DNA from 2 places in the Rhizobium sp. NPDC090275 genome. Region 1 is predicted to be linked to the other one. Evidence: riboswitches for the same ligand, from Rfam matches in the RefSeq annotation. Region 1 holds a riboswitch; the other holds the start of a gene.
What was found. Region 1 has a riboswitch for cobalamin ahead of bluB (5,6-dimethylbenzimidazole synthase). Riboswitches for the same ligand answer to the same signal wherever they lie in the genome.
Positions count from the first base shown of each region.

Region 2: another riboswitch for cobalamin. It lies ahead of cobU (bifunctional adenosylcobinamide kinase/adenosylcobinamide-phosphate guanylyltransferase); the one in region 1 lies ahead of bluB (5,6-dimethylbenzimidazole synthase).

Region 1 covers NZ_JBIVYL010000014.1:25,381-28,974, forward strand. The annotation lists gene ACIQUB_RS27510 (DUF2865 domain-containing protein) at 1-953, shown strand, start outside; gene bluB (5,6-dimethylbenzimidazole synthase) at 967-1,653, opposite strand; cobalamin riboswitch at 1,693-1,876, opposite strand; gene ACIQUB_RS27520 (TolB family protein) at 1,902-2,735, opposite strand; gene ACIQUB_RS27525 (LTA synthase family protein) at 3,010-3,594, shown strand, end outside.
Region 2 covers NZ_JBIVYL010000001.1:750,439-754,032, reverse strand. The annotation lists gene cobN (cobaltochelatase subunit CobN) at 1-290, opposite strand, end outside; gene cobW (cobalamin biosynthesis protein CobW) at 300-1,349, opposite strand; gene cobU (bifunctional adenosylcobinamide kinase/adenosylcobinamide-phosphate guanylyltransferase) at 1,354-1,872, opposite strand; cobalamin riboswitch at 1,983-2,376, opposite strand; gene ACIQUB_RS03600 (chloride channel protein) at 2,623-3,594, shown strand, end outside.

The DNA of each region.
Region 1 (3,594 bases):
CCGAACAGAACCTCGAGCTTCGCAAGCTGCGCAGCGACCAGCGCCGCAGCGGCTGCAGCAGCGGCAGCATGGTGGTGATCGGCGGCGACAATGCCGGCTATTGCGGCGAGCTCGAACAAGCCGAAGCGAAGATGCTCGACAACATCGCCGACCTGCAGATGCGTCGTGACGAGTTGCGCGCGCAAAGCCCGGACGCCCGCCTGCGCAACGAGCTCTTCGCAGCGCTCGACGAGAACAACTGCAACGCGCCCGTGCAGCAATATGAAGAGCCGCAATATGCGAACCCGCCCAGCATCGACGATCAGGCGATGCGCAGCGACACCTTCATTCCGCTCGGCGGCGAGCGTCAGCGCTCCTACGAGTTCTCGCCCGGCGGCCAACCTCTGACGCATCTGAACACGATCTGCGTGCGCAGCTGCGACGGCGGCTTCTTCCCCATCCGCTCGAACGCCACCTCCTTCGATTTCGCCCGCGACGCCAACACCTGCCAGCAGATGTGCCCCGGCATCGAAACAGAGCTCTACTATCACGACGTTTCCAGCGGCGAGAGCGAGAACATGATCTCGGCCTCAACGGGTGCGCCTTACAGCGCCATGCCGAACGCATTCGCCTACAAGAACCGCAAGCCCGGTGAAAAATCCTCCTGCAGCTGCAATCTGCCCGCCTATTACGAACAGATGCGCCGCAACCAGTCTGTGAGCGCCCCGTCGCCTCAGAGCTCGATCACCACGATCGAAACCCCGAACACCGCCGCCGCCAAGCCCGAGAGCCCGGCCACACCTCAACAGCCCGCACCGCAGGCGCAGGTCCCCGATCGCCCCTACGATCCCAGCGCCGGCAAGGTGCGCCAAGTTGGTCCGCAGTTTCTGGCGGGCGATCAGGGATCGATTGACCTGAAACACCCCGCCATGCCGGGCGCCCAACCCCAGCAACCGCCGGCGCAGAAGCAGTAGAGGGCGTCGCGCGCTATTCGCCCCCGCCCCAGCGATCCGCAAACACCAGCTCTTCCAGCGGCAGCCGCTGCCGCCAGCCCTTCACGGCGAGTTCCGGCTCCTCGTAGAGCCGGTCGACATAGCCAACACAGAGCCAGGCGACGATCTCGATCCGATCAGGCACGCCGAGCGCCCGTTTCAAATCCGCCTCGTGAAAAATGCTGACCCAGCCGACGCCGATGCCTTCGGCACGCGCCGCAAGCCACAGGTTCTGCACGGCACAGACGGTGGAGTAAGAATCCATCCGCCTATTATGCGTACGCCCCAGCACCACGTCGCCGCAGCGATCCGGATCGCAGGTCACGCAGATGCCGACGGGCGCTGTGCGAATGCCCTCGAGTTTCAGGTTTCGGTAGGCCTGCTGCCGCTCGCCGGAAAACATCTCCGCCGCCTCGGCATTCGCCTTGGAAAAGGCTTCCCACACAGTGGATCGCACGGCCTGATCACGCACCACGATGAAATTCCACGGCTGCATGAAGCCGACGGACGGCGCGTGATGGGCGGCAGCCAGCAGCCTCCCGATGACGTCATCGGGCACGGCATCCGGCAGAAATTCCGATCGTACGTCGCGTCTGGTCTCGATGGCTCTGTAAACGGCGTCGCGCTCGCTCGTCGAAAAGGCACCAGCTCTCGCAAGAGAGCCAGATTGGTCTGGTCGCATCGTCAATCCCCAACAACACAACCGGCCGCTGTCCAGGCGGTCAGTCTATGATTGTCGGGCCGGTCTTCTGACTTGGCGTCATCCGTCTGCCACGCCTTCCCGGCAAAGCGCCAGTGGCATCAAGCGGCAGACGTCGGCCTTACAGCGTTGGGCACGTTCCGGTCTTGCACCGAATTCCCGATTCTCCCGCAAGCTTGCGGGCACCCGACGCGCCACCTATGCCGACAAACCGTGACTTGTGCAATCGCTCAAACCTCGACCGGGAAATATCGCACATAGGCGAACTCATCACCATCCGGTGACCAGTTTGGAACATTGATCGATCCCTGCCCGCCGAAGAGTTCGAACAGCGTCGTCAGATTTCCCCCGTCCATATCCATGATCCGCATCCGCACATGCTTGTCGCGCGGATGGTCGAACACATCGGGATCGTAGGAAATCAGCACGACCTTGTCGTTATTCGGGGATGGATGCGCGAACCAGTTGCCGTAATTGTCGTGCGTCACCTGCTCGACGCCGGTTCCGTCGGGATGGATGCGCCAGATCTGCATCAGGCCGGTGCGGCTGGAGTTGAAATAGATCCAGCGCCCATCTGCCGAATAATCCGGCCCGTCATTGCGGCCCTCGCCATGCGTCAACCGCCGTTCTTCGCCGCCGGTCACGTCGATCGTGTAGATATCGAACAGGTCGCCGCGAATGCCGCAATAGGCGAGGTCCTTCCCGTCAGGCGACCAGCCATGCCAGTAGGACGGATGATTGGTGGTCACCAGCTGCGGCGCCCCACCCTCGATCGGCAGCGTGTAGATCGCCGACTTGCCGAACTCGACCTTGTCGGAGATGACGATCCTTTTGCCATCGGGCGAAATCCCGTGGTCGTTGTTGCAGGCGGTCGCAAAGCCGGTATCGACATGCGCCACCTTGGCAGACCCGTCGAGCGCCAGCCGGTAGAGCAGGCCCTCGTCGTTGAGCAGGAGATAGCTACCGTCAGGAGCGTAGTTGGGCGCTTCGACCAACCTCTCGGTCTGCCAGATCACACGGGCCTCGCCCGTCTTGACGTTGTAGATCTCGACGGAACTGCGCATGCAAACTCTCCTCTGACGCGAACATATCCATGACCTACGACAGCTAATTAAGGCACGCAAGGATCGCCCGCGCGCGGCAATGGCACTCCTCATCCCGAGCCCGCGCGAAATCAGGCAACCGGCCACCGAAAAGTTTGTGATCAAAAAAGCGTTAAGGCCGCGAAACAACAATGGTTCATCTAGCGTTCATGACGAAGATGTGACAGTTCGATGACGTTATGATGACGCTGGAGTTCCGCCATTGATCGCGCAAGTTTTCAAGTCCGGAGCGGCAATGCGCGAGGCGGCACTCTATGGTGGCGTTGGCGCGGATACCCGCCCTTCCATCCTGCGCGGCGCAATTGCAGTCGCCTTGACCGCCGTGATGGCGTTGCTTGCAACCTTCTCTGTCGAAGTGATCGCGCGCGGCGGCGCAACCGACGTGGGCGCCTTTCTGTCTTCCACGGCCCGCCCGGGCATGACCACGGTCGTCATGCTGACCATCGTGATGCTCTGCGTCGATGCGATCCTCGGCCGCCGTTTCCTCTCTGCACTGGTCGTCCTGCCGCTCGTGCTCATGCCGGCGCTCGTCTCCAATCAGAAACAGCACTATCTCTCCGATCCGCTCTATCCCTCGGACATGCTGTTCGGCCGCCAGATCCTCGAACTGCTTCCGGTCATGGTCCGCGACCGCCCGATGACGGCTATCGCGGTTGCCGTCGGCATTCTGCTCTCCGTCACCGGCCTCGTGCTCGCATGGCGTTACGCTTGGCGTCGCCTGCCGAAGATGGCGCGCCGCAACCGCATCCGTAATCTCTGCCTGACTGTTCCCGTCATCGCCGCCTTCGGCTCGCTGATGGATTACTCGCAATATTCCTAT
Region 2 (3,594 bases), on a different contig from region 1:
TCGAGCGCGTAATGGAAATAACTGGCCCCTCCGAGCGCCCTGACGATGATCAGCTTCGCATGCCGCGCCGTGCGTTCGATATAGGCATCGACAGACATCGGATGCTTGAGGCTCATCAGGCTGGCGATGCGCAGCGACCGCGCACCTGCTCGTCGGCCATGCGTAGCCGCTACCGCCGCCAGTTCGGTGTCGGCGGCGGAGAGGAACAGGATATCGCCGGGAGACTGACCAAGATCGATCGCCTCCTCGCCGTCGCTGATCGTTCCCTGCTGGGCTAGGAGAAGGTGCATCGTATTGCCTTATGCAAGCGCCTCGATCGCCTTGCGCACAGCACCCTCATCCATCTCATGCAACCCGATCACCACCAGCCGCGTGCCGCGCGCCTCGCCGGCAGCCCAGGCGCGGTCGAAATAGTGGTCGATACGGCTGCCGACAGCCTGCAGCTGCAGGCGCATCGGCTTGCCGGGAACGTCGACGAAACCCTTGACGCGCAGAACGTCGTGCTCGGCAATGATGCCCTTCAGGGTTTCGACAAAGGCGGCCGGATCGGCGATCGGCCCGAGCTCGACGACGAAGCTGTCGAACTCGTCGTGATCATGCGGCGTGCCGTCCTCATGCTCAAGTTCGTGATGGGACTTGCGGTTGCCGATATCTTCCTCGGTGCCGATGCCAAGGCCGAGCAGAACGCTTGCCGGCACGTCGCCGTTCTTCGCCTCGATCATCGCGGGCTTGCGCGCCGTGCGCGAAGCAACCTCGTCGCGGACGCGGGCAAGGCCGGCGCTGTCGATGAGGTCGGTCTTGTTGAGCACGATCAGGTCGGCGCAGGTGAGCTGGTCTTCGAAGAGTTCCTCGATCGGGCTCTCGTGATCGAGCGTCTCGTCCTCAACGCGGCGGGCGTCGACGGCATCGTGATCGTCGGCGAAGCGGCCGGCGGCGACGGCAGCGCTGTCGACGACGGTGATCACACCATCGACGGTTACCTGCGTGCGGATGTCGGGCCAGTTGAAGGCGGCGACCAGCGGCTGCGGGAGAGCTAGGCCCGAGGTTTCGATGACGATATGGTCCGGACGGTTCTCGCGCTCCAGGAGCTTGCTCATGGTCGGGATGAAGTCGTCGGCAACCGTGCAGCAGATGCAGCCATTGGTGAGCTCGATGATATCGTCCTCGGTGCAATTCTCAGCGCCGCAGCCCTTCAGCACTTCGCCATCGACGCCGAGATCGCCGAACTCGTTGATGATGAGCGCGATCTTCTTGCCGCCCGCATTGGTCAACAGGTTGCGGATCATCGTCGTCTTGCCGGCGCCGAGGAAGCCGGTGATGACGGTGGCGGGGATCTTTTGCTGGTTCATCAATTCAACCCTTCATTTTCAGCGGCAGTCCCGCCGCGATAAAATACACATCCGCGGCGACCGCCGCGATCATCTGGTGCAGCCGCCCGGCATGGTCGCGAAATTCGCGCGCCATCCGGTTCTCGGGCACGATGCCGAGGCCGACTTCATTGGAAACGATGACGAGGCGCGCCTTGGCCTTCGGCAGACAGGCGGCCAGTGCCGCAAATTCCGCCGCCATATCGCGCTCATCCATCATCAGATTGGTGACCCACAGCGTCAGGCAATCGACAAGCACCGCCCGCCCCTCGCCGTCGATCGCGGCAAGTTGGCCGACGAGATCGAGCGGCTCCTCATGCGTCGTCCAGAGGTCACCGCGATCGGCCTTGTGCTGGTCGATCCGCGCACGCATCTCCTCGTCCCACGCACGGCCGGTGGCGATGTAGTGGCGCTCAAGGCCGCTGTCGATGACGAGCTGTTCGGCAAAGCGCGACTTGCCGGAGCGGGCGCCACCTAAAACAAGCGTAGAGGATGCGGTCGTCATGCGTGGACGACTTCAAAGGAGCGCGTCCGGCCTGACGCCGACGCCAAAATCTCATTGTCTGCCATGACAACCTCCGTGCTGGCATTGGGCACACTTGCCCAGGGGTGGGCTTTGCGCCCGGCACGATTGGCAGGTCTCCTGGCTCGCGGGTCCAGGCGACGATCGGAATAGCCACGCAGGCCATCCCGATCGTGCCATCGGTTCTTCCTCGCCTTCCCGGCTGCAATCATGAAAAGGCGGACGATTCGTAGATAAGGAGGCGTCCAACCCCGGTTGATCATGGCTTGCGTCGCCAGTGGCTTTTCCGCCGCCTTCAGCCCCTCGCCCGCCTGCACCACGCAGGCAGCCAGCTTGGGAGCATCCGACGCCGGACGGAAGACCCTGACCGCTCTACAGTCGCGGGGTCGGCTGTGATGAAGGCGCCCTGGTTGGGTCCACCCCGTCACATTCCCTTTTCATCCGCACCGCTTTTGGCGATCCGGAACCATCCGTTATCGATCCATGGTTAGGCAAGCGCGGCTGCGAAGTCAATCGACCGCCAATCGCGGCCACCAGCCAAATTGACTGATATCAAACACCAAGACGATCATCTCTACCAGATTTATCGTCTATTATCAGAGACTTAATGTCATAAAAACTTGTTGCGTCAGCCGGGTTTTTGCCGCATTTGCAGCGCATGCGGCGCAGCACCGCAAATGTCCCCTCCTTTACCACCCTTGAACGGGCTTTCGCCCGCCTAGTTTCCCCATCATGCGCCTGAAAATCAATCTTAGACGGCTCGGCCCGCTACACACACTGCTCGATGCGGGGCGCATGCGCGCGCTCCTGAGGCGCAGCGAGATGGGCATGGTTCTGGCCGGCGCGCTGATCGGCGTCACATCAGGCCTCGCCGTCACCGGCATGAGCCTCATCTCGCGCGAGATGCACAGCCTGATCTTCGGGATCAGCGACGTAGAGCGTCTGAGCTCGTCTCAAATCGACGACAAGTTCCTGCTGATGGCGGCCCCCGTCTGCGGCGGCATCCTGCTCGGCCTGTTGATGTATGTGCTGGCGAAGACCCGCAAGAAGCCGATGGTCGACCCGATTGAGGCCAACGCGCTGCATGGCGGCCGCCTGTCCTTGACCGACAGCATCATCGTCGCCATCCAGAACCTGATCTCCAACGGCTTCGGCGCCTCGGTCGGCCTCGAGGCCGGCTACACGCAGTTGGCGTCTGGCATCGCATCGAAACTCGGCTTCAAACTGCAGCTGCGCCGCGCCGACTTGCGCGTTCTCGTCGGCTGCGGCGCCGCCGGCGCCATCGCGGCCGCCTTCAACGCGCCGCTGACGGGCGCCTTTTATGCCTTCGAGCTCATCATCGGCACTTATACGATCGTGTCGCTCACACCCGTCGTCGTCTCGGCGCTCGTTTCCACGCTGGTCGCACGGCTGCTGGCTGGTAGCGACTTCATCATCGATGTCGGCGATTTCGGCACCGTCATGCCGGCTGATTATGTGCCGGCCATCCTGCTCGGCGCCTTCTGCGCCGGCATCGGCATCCTGATCATGCAGGGCGTCGCCTTTATCGAGGAGCTCGCACGCCGCAGCTCGATCGCGCTCCCGTTCCGCCCGGCGCTTGGCGGCATCATCGTCGGATTGCTGGCGCTGGTGACACCGCAGGTGCTGTCGGCAGGCCATGGCGCCCTGCATCTCAATCTCGACCGCGAGGTCGTGATTCCCGTG